Regions from separate parts of the Streptomyces sp. NPDC104814 genome, predicted to be linked through region 2. Evidence: riboswitches for the same ligand, from Rfam matches in the RefSeq annotation. Region 2 holds a riboswitch; the other holds the start of a gene.
The links. Region 2 has a riboswitch for S-adenosylmethionine ahead of ACZ64A_RS11275 (aminotransferase class V-fold PLP-dependent enzyme). Riboswitches for the same ligand answer to the same signal wherever they lie in the genome.

Region 1: linked by a shared signal. The riboswitch ahead of thrC (threonine synthase) and the one ahead of ACZ64A_RS11275 (aminotransferase class V-fold PLP-dependent enzyme) in region 2 are both predicted to bind S-adenosylmethionine.

The regions. Positions count from the first base shown of each region.
Region 1 is NZ_JBVJOL010000006.1:114,572-121,875, reverse strand. It holds gene groL (chaperonin GroEL) at 1-480, opposite strand, end outside; gene ACZ64A_RS21230 (cold-shock protein) at 799-1,002, opposite strand; gene ACZ64A_RS21225 (MoaD/ThiS family protein) at 1,411-1,689, opposite strand; gene thrC (threonine synthase) at 1,686-2,966, opposite strand; SAM riboswitch class I at 2,985-3,126, opposite strand; gene ACZ64A_RS21215 (glucosyl-3-phosphoglycerate synthase) at 3,295-4,239, shown strand; gene ACZ64A_RS21210 (alpha,alpha-trehalose-phosphate synthase (UDP-forming)) at 4,314-5,711, shown strand; gene otsB (trehalose-phosphatase) at 5,781-6,644, opposite strand; gene ACZ64A_RS21200 (DUF3263 domain-containing protein) at 6,696-6,929, opposite strand; gene ACZ64A_RS21195 (ABC transporter substrate-binding protein) at 6,981-7,304, opposite strand, start outside.
Region 2 is NZ_JBVJOL010000002.1:598,817-606,120, reverse strand. It holds gene ACZ64A_RS11295 (NYN domain-containing protein) at 1-1,115, opposite strand, end outside; gene ACZ64A_RS11290 (hypothetical protein) at 1,174-1,413, opposite strand; gene ACZ64A_RS11285 (rhomboid family intramembrane serine protease) at 1,570-2,313, shown strand; gene ACZ64A_RS11280 (Lrp/AsnC family transcriptional regulator) at 2,310-2,591, shown strand; gene ACZ64A_RS11275 (aminotransferase class V-fold PLP-dependent enzyme) at 2,629-3,990, opposite strand; SAM riboswitch class IV at 4,129-4,245, opposite strand; gene trpD (anthranilate phosphoribosyltransferase) at 4,321-5,385, opposite strand; gene qcrB (cytochrome bc1 complex cytochrome b subunit) at 5,778-7,304, opposite strand, start outside.

The DNA of each region.
Region 1 (7,304 bases), on a different contig from region 2:
GATGAGCTCGCCGATCTGGGTGTCGGCGGCGGAGATGGAGGCCGTGGAGGCGATCTGCTCCTTGGTCTCGACGTCCTTCGCCTGCTCCAGCAGGGCGGCGGAGACGGCCTCGACGGCCTTCTCGATACCGCGCTTCAGGGCCATCGGGTTGGCACCGGCGGCGACGTTGCGCAGGCCTTCCTTGACCAGGGCCTGGGCGAGCACGGTCGCGGTGGTCGTACCGTCACCGGCGACGTCGTCCGTCTTCTTGGCGACTTCCTTGACCAGCTCGGCGCCGATCTTCTCGTACGGGTCCTCGAGCTCGATCTCCTTGGCGATGGACACACCATCGTTGGTGATCGTGGGCGCGCCCCACTTCTTCTCGAGGACGACGTTGCGGCCCTTGGGGCCGAGCGTCACCTTGACGGCGTCCGCGAGCTGGTTCATGCCGCGCTCGAGGCCGCGCCGCGCCTCCTCGTCGAACGCGATGATCTTGGCCATGTGAAGTGGTCCCTCCAGGACTGGGGGTGATTACTTCGGACCGCGCCCGCGCCCGCGACGGACGGCCCAGACCTGCGGGTTCCTTGCCCCGCCCGGCCCCGGCCTCACCGACCCGGTCCTTACGTTGTCACTCTCACCTTCAGAGTGCTAACGCAATGATTAGCACTCGGCATGGTCGAGTGCAAGCGCCTGACGGGGGTCGGGGCGGTGGATCAGCCGCCCGCGAACACGTCCCCCGGCGCCGTCCGGACGTGTCCGGGCACGCGGAAGGGCCCGCACCCTGTGCGAGGTGCGGGCCCTTCGTGCGTGAATGAACGTTCAGGCGGTGACGCGAACCATGTCGGCCTGCGGACCCTTCTGGCCCTGCGAGATCTCGAACTCGACCCGCTGGCCCTCTTCCAGGGTGCGGTAGCCGTCCATCTGGATGGCGCTGTAGTGGACGAAGACGTCCGCACCACCGTCGACCGCGATGAAGCCGTAGCCCTTCTCCGCGTTGAACCACTTGACGGTGCCCTGAGCCATGCCTAACTCCCCTATTACTGGCCCTTGCACAGATCCACACTTCGCGGATCCGGGTCAGACCTCACCCCCCGGATGGGTGGGGGCGTGCGCCGGAACGCGTCGACCGCGGCTGAATGTATCTGTCCAACTGCCGTCTGCAACAGGTCAATCGGACGAGAAATCTGGACGGGGCCGGTCCGAAATCTCGCGAGAATTCACCTGAATTCCGAGCAAGTCGGGCCACGCAAAGGGTGCAAAAAAGACAAAAGACCTGCTTACTTTGGCTACTTCTTGTCGCCCGTGCAGCAGGTTCGAGAGATCGCGTCCCGTCGAATGCGGGCCGCGTTCCCCAACTCTACCTCGTCTAACCACATGGAATTGCCCCCTCCGTTTCTCTCACGGAGGGGGCAATTCGATGAACTCTGTGTGTCAGCAGCCGCCGGCGACCGCCGGGATGATCGACACGCCCGCACCGTCCGGGGTGGCCGTCTCCAGACCCTGCTCGAAGCGCACGTCGTCGTCGTTGACGTACACGTTGACGAACCGGCGCAGCTTGCCCTGGTCGTCGAGCACCCGCGCGGCGATGCCGGTGTGGTTCTTCTCCAGGTCCGCGATGACCTCGGAGAGGGTCGCGCCCTCGGCGGGCACCTCGGCCTGGCCACCGGTGTAGGTGCGCAGGATGGTGGGGATGCGAACGGTCACGCTCATGCGAGGCCAGCCTCTCGGAAGGAGTCCAGGGTCGGGCGGATGGTGGCGGTCAGGCCGGTGCCGGCCACCGCGTCCAGGGTCTTCAGGCCGTCACCGGTGTTCAGGACGACCGTCGTCTTCGTCGGGTCGAGGAGACCGTTCTCGATCAGCTTGCGGGTCACACCCACGGTCACCCCACCGGCGGTCTCCGCGAAGATGCCCTCCGTGCGGGCCAGCAGCTTGATCGCGTCGACGACCTGCTCGTCGGTGACGTCCTCCACCGCGCCGCCCGTGCGGCGGGCGATGTCCAGGACGTAGGGGCCGTCGGCCGGGTTGCCGATCGCCAGCGACTTGGCGATGGTGTTCGGCTTCTGCGGGCGGACCACGTCGTGCCCGGCCTTGAAGGCCGTGGACACCGGCGAGCAGCCCTCGGCCTGGGCGCCGAAGATCTTGTACGGCTTGTCCTCGACCAGGCCGAGCTTGATCAGCTCCTGCAGGCCCTTGTCGACCTTGGTGAGCTGCGAGCCGGAGGCGATCGGGACGACGAGCTGGTCGGGCAGCTGCCAGCCGAGCTGCTCGCAGATCTCGTACGCCAGCGTCTTGGAACCCTCGGCGTAGTACGGCCGCAGGTTGACGTTGACGAAGCCCCAGCCCTCGCCGGCCGGGTCGCCGATCAGCTCGGAGCAGAAGCGGTTCACGTCGTCGTAGTTGCCCTCGATGCCGACGAGCTCGCCGCCGTAGATCGCGGCCATGACGACCTTGCCCTGCTCCAGGTCGTGCGGGATGAACACGCACGAACGGAAGCCGGCCCGCGCGGCGGCCGCGCCCACGGCGCCGGCCAGGTTGCCGGTGGAGGAGCAGGACAGGGTGGTGAAGCCGAAGGCGCGCGCCGCCTCCAGGGCCTGCGCCACCACACGGTCCTTGAAGGAGTGGGTGGGGTTGCCGGAGTCGTCCTTGACGAAGAGCTTGCCGGCGTCGACGCCGAGTTCGCGGGCCAGGTGGTCGGCCTGGACGAGCTTGGTCCAGCCCGGGTTGATGTTCGGCTTGTCGGCGACGTCCGCGGGGACGGGCAGCAGCGGTGCGTAGCGCCAGATGTTCGCGGGTCCCGCCTCGATACGCTTGCGGAGTTCCTCGGTGTCGTAGGCCGAGAAGTCGTAGGCGATCTCGAGCGGGCCGAAACACTCCTCGCACGCGAAGACCGGGCCGAGCGGGACGCGGTGACCGCATTCGCGGCAGCTGAGGGCCGCGGCGGGACCGAGGTCGACGGTGGAGGTGCTGGTAACTGTCTGCGCAGCCATGTGAGGCGAGGCCCTTTCTCCTCATCTTCCTCACGACGCATCTCGCCGTGAGACGGAATTGGCACCTTCCCCGGCCGGGAGCCTCGCGTGAACGAGTCCGGAGTCAGGGTGGTTGCCGGGGCTTCACCGGGCCGTGTCCCTCTGCCCCTCTGGATGAGCGGTATTCGGTTGTGAACGCGGGCGACCCCCGACATGCGATGGTCATCAGCGTTGTTCAAGACTGTAACCGAAGGCCAGGACAGTTGAGATAGTCGTCCGAACCGCGAGATGGATCACACGATCACCCGATGTGAGCCGGTGTGATCACGACAGTGAGGAGCCGCAGACCGTGCTTCCGGAAGTCGAGCGCTGGCTCACCACCCGCTCCTGGTCCGTGGCCGACCGCCCGGTGCACCAGGTCCTGGCCGCCAAGCGGGCCACGGGACAGAGGGTCTCCGTCGTGCTGCCCGCGCTGAACGAGGAGGAGACGGTCGGCGACATCGTCGCCGTCGTCCGGCACGACCTCATGCAGCAGGTCCCGCTGGTCGACGAGCTGGTCGTGGTCGACTCGGGCTCCACCGACCGGACCGCCGAGGTGGCCGCCGCGGCGGGCGCCCGGGTCGTCCACCGCGACACGATCCTGCCGCGCATACCCGCCGTCCCCGGCAAGGGCGAGGTGCTGTGGCGCTCCCTGCTGGTCACGAGCGGCGACATCGTCTGTTTCGTCGACGCGGACCTGAAGGAGTTCTCCTCCGACTTCGTCACGGGCATCGTCGGCCCGCTCCTGACCGAGCCCGAGGTCCAGCTGGTCAAGGCGATGTACGACCGCCCGCTGGCCGGCGCCGCGGGCCAGGGCGGCCGGGTCACCGAACTGATGGCGCGCCCGCTGCTGAACATGCACTGGCCGCAGCTGGCCGGCTTCGTCCAGCCGCTCGGCGGCGAGTACGCCGCGCGCCGCTCCCTGCTGGAACAGCTGCCCTTCCCCGTCGGCTACGGCGTGGAGCTGGGCATGCTGGTCGACGCCCTGCACCTGGCCGGTCTGGACGCCCTCGCCCAGGTCGACGTCGGGGTGCGCATCCACCGTCACCAGGACGGCCAGGCCCTCGGCCGGATGGCGGCGGCGATCTACCGCACCGCCCAGCTCCGGCTGGCCCGCGGCCACCTGATCCGGCCGTCCCTGACCCAGTTCGAGCGGGGCGAGGACGGCTTCGAGCCGCGCACGTACTCCGTGGACACGGAGGAACGCCCCCCGATGACGGAGATCGCGGAGTACGCGGCGCGCAAGGTGGCGTGAACGGCACGTATACGACCGGCCACCTGATCCGGCCATACGTTTGAGTTTTTCCGGGGCGGGCTAGGTTGAGGCGTATGGCTTCCACGCACGTTGCTGATCAGAGGGCTCGGGTGCTGGTCGCGTCCAACCGCGGCCCGGTGTCGTACTCGGTGGGCGACGACGGCTCGCTCACCGCCAGGCGCGGCGGTGGCGGGCTGGTGTCCGGGCTGTCGGCCATCGGGCCGGAGGCGGGCGCGCTGTGGGTGTGCTCCGCGCTGTCCGACGGTGACCGCGAGGCGGTGCGCCGCGGGGTGGGCGAGCAGGGCGTGCGGATGCTGGACATCCCGGCCGAGGTGCACGCCGACGCCTACAACGGCATCGCCAACTCGGTGCTGTGGTTCGTGCACCACATGCTCTACCAGACGCCCCTGGAGCCGGTCTTCGACGCGGAGTTCCGCCGGCAGTGGGCGTCGTACGAGGCGTACAACCGGGCGTTCGCCGAGGCGCTGGCCGAGGAGGCCGCCGAGGGCGCCGTGGTGATCGTGCAGGACTACCACCTGACCCTGGTCCCGGGGATGCTCCGCGCGCTGCGGCCCGACCTGCGCATCGGGCACTTCTCGCACACGCCGTGGGCGCCGCCGGAGTACTTCCGGATGCTGCCGGACGACATCGCGCGCAAGGTGCTCGACGGGATGCTCGGCGCGGACCGGCTCGGCTTCCTCACCCGGCGCTGGGCGGACGCCTTCACGGCCTGCTGCGAGCAGTTCGCGGACGGGCTCGGCACCACCCGGATCGGAGTGCACGGGCTCGGCGCGGACGCCGACTTCCTGCGTGAGCGCGCGCACCGGGACGACGTCGGTGAGCGGATGGCGGCGCTGCGGGAGCAGATCGGCGCCGGCCGCAAGACGATCGTGCGGGTGGACCGCACGGAACTGTCGAAGAACATCGTGCGCGGTCTGCTGGCCTACCGGCAGCTGCTGGAGGACCACCCCGAGTGGCGTGAGCGGGTCGTGCACGTGGCGTTCGCCTACCCGTCCCGGCAGGACCTCGCCGTCTACCGGGACTACACGGCCGAGGTGCAGCGGGTGGCCGAGGAGATCAACGCCGACTACGGCACGGACGGCTGGACGCCGGTCGTGCTGCACGTCGAGGACGACTTCGCGCGCTCGCTGGCGGCGTACCGGCTCGCGGACGTGGCCCTGGTCAACCCGATCCGGGACGGGATGAACCTGGTCGCCAAGGAGGTGCCGGTCGTCTCCGACGAGGGGTGCGTGCTGGTGCTGTCGCGGGAGGCCGGGGCGTTCGCGGAGCTGGGCGAGGACGCGATCGCGGTCAATCCGTACGACGTGACCGGCACGGCGGCCGCGCTGCACGAGGCGCTCAGCATGCCGGTGGGCGAGCGGGGCGACCGGGCGAAGCGGCTGGCGGCGGCGGCGACCGCGCTGCCGCCCGCGAAGTGGTTCCTGGAGCAGCTGGAGGCGCTGCAGGGCTGACCCGCACGGCGCCCGCGCGGGGTCAGCCCTGCGGCCCGCGCGGCCGCGCGGGCCGGCTAGGCGGACCGGCTAGGCGGGCCGGGTCACCCGGTCCGCCAGCGCCGACAGCAGGCGTACGACTCCCTGCGGGCCGTCGACCACCACGTCCGCCCGTTTCGACAGCTCCGTGACCTCCGCGCTGCCGCTGCACACCAGCAGGCCCGGGACGCCCTCGGCGCGCAGCACGTCGACGGCGGCGAAGGCGGGCAGGTCGCCCAGGTCGTCGCCGGCGTAGACGACACACTCGGCGCCCACCGCGCGCACGTACTCGGTGAGCGCCACGCCCTTGTCGACGCCGGGCGGGCGCAGCTCGAGGACCAGGCGGCCGGGCTCGACGATCAGCCCGTGCCGGGCCGCCAGGCCCGCCAGCGGCTCGCGCAGCGCCTCGAACGCGGCCTGCGGGTCCTCGGCGCGGCGGGTGTGCACCGCGACCGCGCGGCCCTTCTCCTCGATCCAGGTGCCGCGCCAGGCTCCGACCGAGTCCAGCAGCCCGGGCAGCTCGGCGCGTACCGCCGCGACACCGGGGTGGGGTGGCGGGGCGGTCAGCTCACCGGTGGCGGCCTCCCAGCGTTCGGCGCCGTAGTGACCGAGGACGACGAGGTGCTCCAGGCCGGGCACGCCCGCGAAACCGCCGTGCCGTACGGCGACTCCGGCGGGCCGGCCGGTGACCACCGCGATCGAGGCGACCTCGGGGGCGAGGCGGGCGAGGGCCGGTACCGCGTCCGGGTGGGCGCGGGCCTGCTCGGGGTCGGCGACGATCGGGGCGAGGGTGCCGTCGAAGTCGAGGCCGATCACCGCCTTGCCGGGGCGGGCGAGGACGGCGCCGAGGCCCTCGCGGCCCTGCGCGGTCACCGGTTCGGGAAGGTCCGGGGGTTGCGTGTCATGGCTGCCCATACCGCGAACCTATCCCCGGACGGGCCGGGCCGAACCTGCGGAGCGGTGTCGTCACCGCTCGGCGCGGCGGGCTTCCCGTACGCGTCTGAGCCGGTTCACCGTCACCGGGTCGTGGGCGAGGGCGCGGGTGTCGTCCAGCAGGGCGTTGAGCAGCTGGTAGTAGCGCACCGGGGCGAGGCCCAGTTCCTCGCGGATGGCGCGCTCCTTCGCTCCGGGGCCGGGAAAGCTCCGGCGCTCCAGCGCGAGGATCGCCTGTTCGCGCGCCCCGAGCCCATCCTGATCCATGCCCGAAACCGTACAGCCGCCCACTGACAACGCCTCCGGCCGAGGTTGCGGCTACGGCTGCGCGCTGTCCGCCGCGACCGCCGCCGACTGGAGCTGCCCGAGGACGGACACGGCGCTGCCCGTGGGGTCGACGGCCTGCCCGATCCGCTTCTTGATGTCGGCGCTGACCGACGCCCAGGACGTCTTGCCGACCGGGTACAGCTCGCTGAGCGGCAGCTGCTGCAGGAACGGCCGGATGTCGTCGTCCTGCGCGGAGCCGCTCATCGCCCCGGAGGCGGAGGTGGTGACCGGCAGCAGGTCGTAGGTGCGGGAGAAGTCGAGGACGTTCTTCTCGCTGTAGACGAAGTCGAGGAAGTCGCGGATCTGCTCGCGGTG
Region 2 (7,304 bases):
TCGAAGACACAGGTGACCTCGGCGCCGGTCTGCGCGGCGAGCGCGGACAGCTGCCCGAGGAGCCTCAGGCGCTGCTTCTCCAGCGGCATCTGGGGATAGCCGGTCTTGGTGACGTTGTAGCCGTCGACGACGAGGTGCGCCTGCGGCAGCGCCAGCAACTGGTCGAGGATCGCCGGGTCGTTCTCGGACAGCGCGCGCGCCGCGATGTCCTTCGGCGTCATCCGCCCCGGCTCGACGGCGTCCACGGTCTCGGCCGGACGCACGGACACCGGCGGCAGGGCGAGTTCACGCCGCAGCCCCTGGGCGGCGTCCAGCAGGGTGTCCAGCAGCAGCCGGACGCGCATGTCCTCCACGCTGCGGCCCTCGCGCGCCGCGCGCCGGGTCGCCTCCAGGGCGGCCTCCGCCTCGCTGAGGCGCGCCTTGAGACGCCGCGACTCGCTCTCCGCCGCGGACACCTGCGCCTGCCCCTCGGCGCGCTGGGCCTCCATCTCGGCCTGCGCCTTGCGCAGGGCCGCCTCGCCGCGCTTGACGTCGCTGAGAGCGGCGCGCAGCTTGCGGTGAAGCGATTCCGCTTCCTTCTTGGCCTGGTCCAGGTCCGCCCGCAGCCGCTCGGTCTCGGCCCGGGTGTGCTCCTTGGTGTGTGCGAGCAGTTCGCGCAGCCGCTCCAGCTCGGCGCGGCTCTCCTCGTCGACGCGTTCGGCGTGGGCGCGCTGCGCCTCCTCACCGGCCGCCGTGACCAGCTTGACCCAGCCCGCCGGACGCAGCACATAGGCCGCGGCCGCCACGTCGAGCGGGTCGGCGGCCGGGGGCGGCGAGCCGGAGTCCAGGGCGCCGGCCAGTTCCGGCTGCGCCTCTCTGAACTTCTCGCCGATCCGCTGCCGGAACAGCGCATCGGTCTCCAGCGCGGCCGCCATCGCGTTCCCGGCGAACTTGGCCCGCCGGTTCGGCGCGAAGCGCGCGTACTGCCGAAGCTGGGCGGGCAGTTCGCCGACGGTCAGTCCGCCGAAGCCGTCCGCGACGATCTGGACGACCTTGCGGCGCACACCGTCGGGCAGCGGACGGTCGAGCACCTCAGCGGCGCCGTCGCCCGGCCCCCCGCCTGTGGTCTCCACCATCCGTCACTCCTGTACCTGTCGTACGTGTTTCCCTGTCGGCCGTGAGGGGTCGCTCGGCTCAGGCCTCGGCCGCGGGCCGGTCCACGAGCTCCACCTGGTCCACGGCGTTGCACCAGCGGCAGCGCACCGAGTCGATGGTCTCACTGAGCACCTCGCGCTCCTCGACCTTCGGCTCGCCCGCGAGATCGAGGTGGACGTACTCGACGACCTTCGACGAGCGGGTCACGTCGAAGCGGGTGAGGTTGCCGCAGAGCGTGCAGCGCCACCGCGTCGTGGCGGTCGGCAGGGGAACCGTCATCGTGACTGTTCGCTTTCTTCCAGTGTCCTTGACGCACCGGGCTCCCCGGTGCGTGTGGGTCGTAACCCTACGGCCTGGCGGTGACTCGCCGCTGGTCCGTCCACGGCGGCGAGGCGGCCTCGTCCGATGCGTCCCGTTACGTCATGCTCTGTAGACATGATCGGCAACTGGACGACCGCGGTCGGCAAGGCGACCAGGACCTTCCGGCACACCTCCGCGCCGGTGACGTACGGACTGATCGCCGTGTGCTGCCTGATCTTCCTGGTGGGGCCGGCGGCGGGCGTGAACCCGGTCTACGGCCACGGTGACGAGCTGCTCACCGCCCAGCGGGCGTACTTCCGGCACTGGGGCGTGGTCCCGGCCGAACTCTTCCAGGGCTCACCGCGGGCGGCCCTGACCCCGGTGACCGCCCTGTTCGTGCACGGCAGCTGGGTCCATCTGCTCGGCAACATGCTCTTCCTCTACGTCTTCGGAGCGATGACCGAGGAACGGATGGGCCGCGGCCGGTTCGTCGTGTTCTACGTCGGCTGCGGGTACCTGGCCCTGCTGGGATACGCCGCCGCGCACGCCGCATCCGAGCAGTCGCTGGTCGGCGCCTCGGGGGCGATCTCGGCGGTCCTCGGCGCGTTCCTCTCCCTCTTTCCCCGCGCCCGGGTGACCAGTCTCCTGCCGTTCCTGTTCTTCGTTCCGCTGCGCTTCCCGGCCTGGGTCGTGCTGCCGTTCTGGGCGGCGCTGCAGTGGCTCGCGGCGGGACGGGCGGAGCAGGGGCCGGGAGTGGCGTACCTGGCACATCTGATCGGCTTCGGGCTGGGCTTCCTGGCCGCGTGGGTCTTCATCCGCCGTGCCACTAGAGTGAAAGCCGCCCCTGCTCCGGCCCCCGAGGGAGAGAACCAGCCGTGATCACCGCGATCGTCCTCATCAAGACCAGCGTGGACAAGATCCCCGAGATCGCCGAGCAGATCGCCTCGCTGGACTCCGTGAGCGAGGTCTTCTCCGTCACCGGGACGTACGACCTGATCGCCATGGTGCGGGTGCGTCAGCACGAGGACCTCGCGGAGGTCATCCCGGGGCGCATCAGCAAGATCCCCGGTGTCGAGGGCACGGACACGCACGTGGCGTTCCGGACGTACTCGCAGCACGACCTGGAGGCGGCGTTCGCCATCGGCCTGGATTCCTGACCGGGCGTACACCGCCTCCCCCGGGCGCTACGGCACCTCAGACCGCGGGGACGCAGCGGCCGTCTTCCGTCCGGTAGGTCCACTGCGCGCCCTGGGTGACCAGTTCCCTCACCGCCGTGACGAAGCGCTCGACGTGCTCGTCGGGGGTGCCGGCGCCGAAGCTCACGCGGATCGCGTTGAGGGACTTCTCGCCCGGGGCCGCCTCGGGGGCGCCGCACTCGCCCTGGGTCTGGGGGTCGCTGCCGAGCAGGGTGCGCACCAGCGGGTGGGCACAGAAGAGGCCGTCGCGGACGCCGATGCCGTACTCGGCGGACAGGGCCGCGGCGAAGTGGGAGCTGTTCCAGCCCTCGACGACGAACGAGATCACACCGACCCGGGGGGCGTCGTCGCCGAACAGGGAGAGGATCCTCACCTCGGGCACCTCGGCCAGGCCCTCACGGACCGTGGCGATCAGATGCTGCTCGCGGGCGACCAGGGCGTCCCAGCCGGCCTCGGTCAGCGCCTTGCAGGCGGAGGCGATGGAGTAGGCACCGATCACGTTCGGGGAGCCGGCCTCGTGGCGGGCGGCGCTGTCGTGCCACTCCACGTCCACTCCGCCGTCCTCGCGCCGGGCGACCTTGCGGCTGGCTCCGCCGCCGGCGAGGTAGGGGTCGGCGGCCTGGAGCCAGTCGGCGCGGCCAGCGAGGACGCCGGAGCCGAACGGGGCGTACAGCTTGTGACCGGAGAAGGCGACCCAGTCGACGTCGAGGTCGCGCACGCTCACCGGGTGGTGCGGGGCCAGCTGGGCGGCGTCCAGGACGATCCGGGCGCCGTGGGCGTGCGCGGCGGCCGCCAGCTCGCGCACCGGCCACAGCTCGCCGGTGACGTTGGAGGCGCCGGTGACGCAGACCAGGGCGGGCCCGTACGGGTCGCGGTCGGCGAGCGCGCGCTCCAGGGTCTGCACGGCCTGCTGCGGGGTGCGCGGGGCGTTGAGGTAGGTGACCTTCGCGTGCTGCCAGGGCAGCAGCGAGGCGTGGTGCTCGGTCTCGAAGACGAAGACCTGGCAGTCGGCCGGGATCGCCCGGGCCAGCAGGTTCAGCGAGTCCGTGGTGGAGCGGGTGAAGACGACCTGGTCGCCCTCGCGGCAGTCGAGGAACTCCGCGATCGTGTGCCGGGCGTTCTCGAACAGGTCGGTGGACAGCTGGGAGAGGTACCCGGCACCGCGGTGCACGCTGCCGTAGTACGGCGCGTAGGCGGCCACGTCGTCCCAGACGCGCTGCAGGGCGGGGGCGCTGGCGGCGTAGTCGAGGGCGGCGTAGGTGACCTCGCCACCGGTGACGAGCGGGACGGTGACATCCCGGCCCAGAACGGGCAGGGGGGCACAAACCGAACGGTCGGAGGCAGCGGTGGAGACAGACATGGCGGAACTCCCGTGAGGACGCGCGGCACAGCGCGGAAAGAACGAAGAAGGGGGTGCGGAGGCGGGGCTCTGCGGCCCTATCGCATTCGGTTGCTCACGGAAGACTCCTCGACGACCAGGACCCCTGGGTTCGCGAGGGGTCCGCGCTTGCCGCAGACCTTGCTGACTGCGGCCTGGTCTTCACCCGGGGCACCCCGCCACGGACGGAGGGTTGCCGGACAGCCGGCCGGGGCCTCATGACTGTCACTCATGACCTGGTACAGGAACGTAACGGAAGTGATCGCCGCCCCGCAACCCGAGTCCGGATTGCGGGACGGGCGTGGTGGAAGGTCAGGAGTTGCTGGCCGCCACCCAGCGTTCCAGGGTGCGCTTGGCCGACCCGGAGTCGATGGACTGCGCCGCCTTGGCCATGCCGGCCCGGATCTGCTCCGTCAGCGGTGCGTCGGTCGGCGCGAGGGCGACCAGCGCGGCCGCCGAGTTGAGCACGACGGCGTCCCGGACGGGGCCCCGCTCGCCGTCCAGCAGGCGCCGGGCCACCTCGGCGTTGTACGACGCGTCGGCGCCGCGCAGGGCCTCCACGGGGGCCAGGTCGATGCCGGCCTCCCGGGGGTCGAAGGTCTCCTCGGTGACCTTGCCGTCGCGGACGATCCAGACCCGGGACGTGGAGGTGATCGTCAGCTCGTCCAGGCCGTCGTCGCCGCGGAAGACCAGGGAGGAGTTGCCGCGCTCGGCGAAGACGCCGGCGACGATGGGCGCCATCCTGGCGTCGGCGACGCCGACGGCCTGCGCCCGCACCTTCGCCGGGTTGGTCAGCGGACCCAGCACGTTGAAGGTGGTGCGGATACCCAACTGGCCGCGGGCGGCGGCCACATGGCGCAGCGCCGGGTGGAACTTCACCGCGAAGCAGAAGGTGATCCCGGCCTCCTCGGCCACCTGGGGCACGCGGTGCAGCGGCAGGTTGAGGTTGACGCCGAGCTTCTCGAGCACGTCCGAGGCGCCGGAGGCCGAGGACGCGGCCCGGTTGCCGTGCTTGACGACCTTCGCGCCCGTGCCGGCCACGACGATCGAGGACATGGTGGAGATGTTCACCGTCTTCGCGCCGTCGCCGCCGGTTCCGACGATATCGACGGTCGGGCCGGGCACCTCGATGACGTTGGCGTGGTCGTACATCGCGCGGACCAGGCCGGTGATCTCCTCGACCGTCTCGCCCTTGGCGCGCAGCGCGACCGCGAACCCGGCGATCTGGGCGTCGGTGGCCTCGCCGCGCATGATCTGGTCCATCGCCCAGGCGGTGTCCTCGGCGCTCTGGTCGCGGCCCTCCAGCAGGCCGTTCAGCACGCGGGGCCAGGAACGGCCCGCCGCGGTGTCGCCTCCAGCGGGGGTCACAGCGCTCATCAGCCGCTCCTGGTCGTCTCACGCGTCGAATGTCACCTCCACCCTATCCAGCCCGCGCCAAGCCGAACGGCCCCGTCCGAACCCCGGACGAAGCCCCCCACCCCCACCCCCATCCGCGCGGACCGGTCCCCCACCCCGGGAACACGCGGTCGCCCCGCCACCGCCCCGACGCGCAGGGCCCCGGCCGGCCACAGCGCCAGGCAGACCACGAGAGCCGGGCGGATCCGGTAGCCAGCCGGACACGGGCAACCGCCCGGGCACGGCGGCCTACCGGAACGGCCACAACCCGGACCCGGCAGTCAGCGAGATACGGGCAACCCGCCGGGCACGGCGAAGGGCCCCGTCCGTTGTTCGGACGGGGCCCTTCGACCGTGGCGTGGCTGACGCAGCGATCAGTGGTGGCCGTGGCCGCTCGTGATCTCCCTGTACTCCTCGGCGCTCGGCTTCGCGATCTGCGACTCCTCGCCGAAGTACGCCTCGCTGAGCTTGGCGCGCAGCTTCTCGCCGCCCTTCACCTTGCGCTCGACACCGTTCTCGTCGACCGTGGGGCCGATCTCGAGCGGCTGGTACTGCTCGTGCGCGGTGAGCGTGTGCAGCGCTTCCTGGCTGAGCGGCTCGTGGACCTCGATGAACTCACCGTGCGGCAGGCGCTTGATGGTGCCGGTCTCGCGACCGTGCAGCACCTTCTCCTTGTCCCGGCGCTGCAGGCCGAGGCAGATCCGCTTGGTGATCAGGAACGCGAGGACCGGTCCGACGAAGACGAAGATCCGCACGAACCAGGTGACCACGTTGATCGACAGGTGGAAGTGCGTGGCCCACAGGTCGTTGCCGCCACCGATCAGCAGGGTCAGGTACACCGTCATCCAGGCGACGCCGAGACCCGTGCGCGTCGGGGCGTTGCGCGGGCGGTCCAGGATGTGGTGCTCGCGCTTGTCACCGGTGACCCAGGCCTCGATGAACGGGTAGACCGCGATCGCCACCAGGACCAGCGGGAAGATCACCAGCGGGATGAACACACCGAGGACCAGCGTGTGACCCCAGAAGTTGATCTCCCAGCCCGGCATGAAGCGGATCAGACCCTCGGAGAAGCCCATGTACCAGTCGGGCTGGGCACCCGTGGACACCTGGTCCGGCCGGTAGGGGCCCATGGCCCAGATCGGGTTGATCTGGGCGACCGCGGAGATGACCGCGATGACACCGAAGACCAGGAAGAAGAAGCCGCCCGCCTTCGCCATGTACACCGGGAGCAGCGGCATGCCGACGACGTTCTTGTTCGTCTTGCCGGGACCCGCGAACTGGGTGTGCTTGTGGTAGAAGACCAGGATCAGGTGGGCCACCATCAGGCCCAGCATGATGCCCGGCAGCAGCAGGATGTGGATCGAGTAGAAGCGGGCCACGAAGTCGCCGCCCGGGAACTCGCCGCCGAAGAGGAAGAACGACAGGTACGTGCCGACGATCGGCACGGACAGGATCGCGCCCTCCATGAAGCGGACACCGGTGCCGGAGAGCAGGTCGTCCGGGAGCGAGTAACCGGTGAAGCCGGTGAACATGCCCAGGACGAACAGCAGGAAGCCGAACAGCCAGTTGACCTCACGCGGCTTGCGGAACGCGCCGGTGAAGAACACGCGCATCATGTGCACGAACATGCCCGCGAGGAAGATCAGCGCGGCCCAGTGGTGGATCTGCCGGATCAGCAGACCACCGCGCACGTCGAAGGAGATGTGCAGGGTCGACCTGAACGCCTCGGACATCATCTGCCCCTGGAGCGGGACATACGTGCCGTGGTACTCGACCTCGTTCATCGACGGGTGGAAGAACAGCGTCAGATAGACACCCGTCAGAATGATGATGAGGAAGCTGTACATGCACACTTCGCCCAACATGAACGACCAGTGGTCGGGGAAGATCTTGCGCATGTT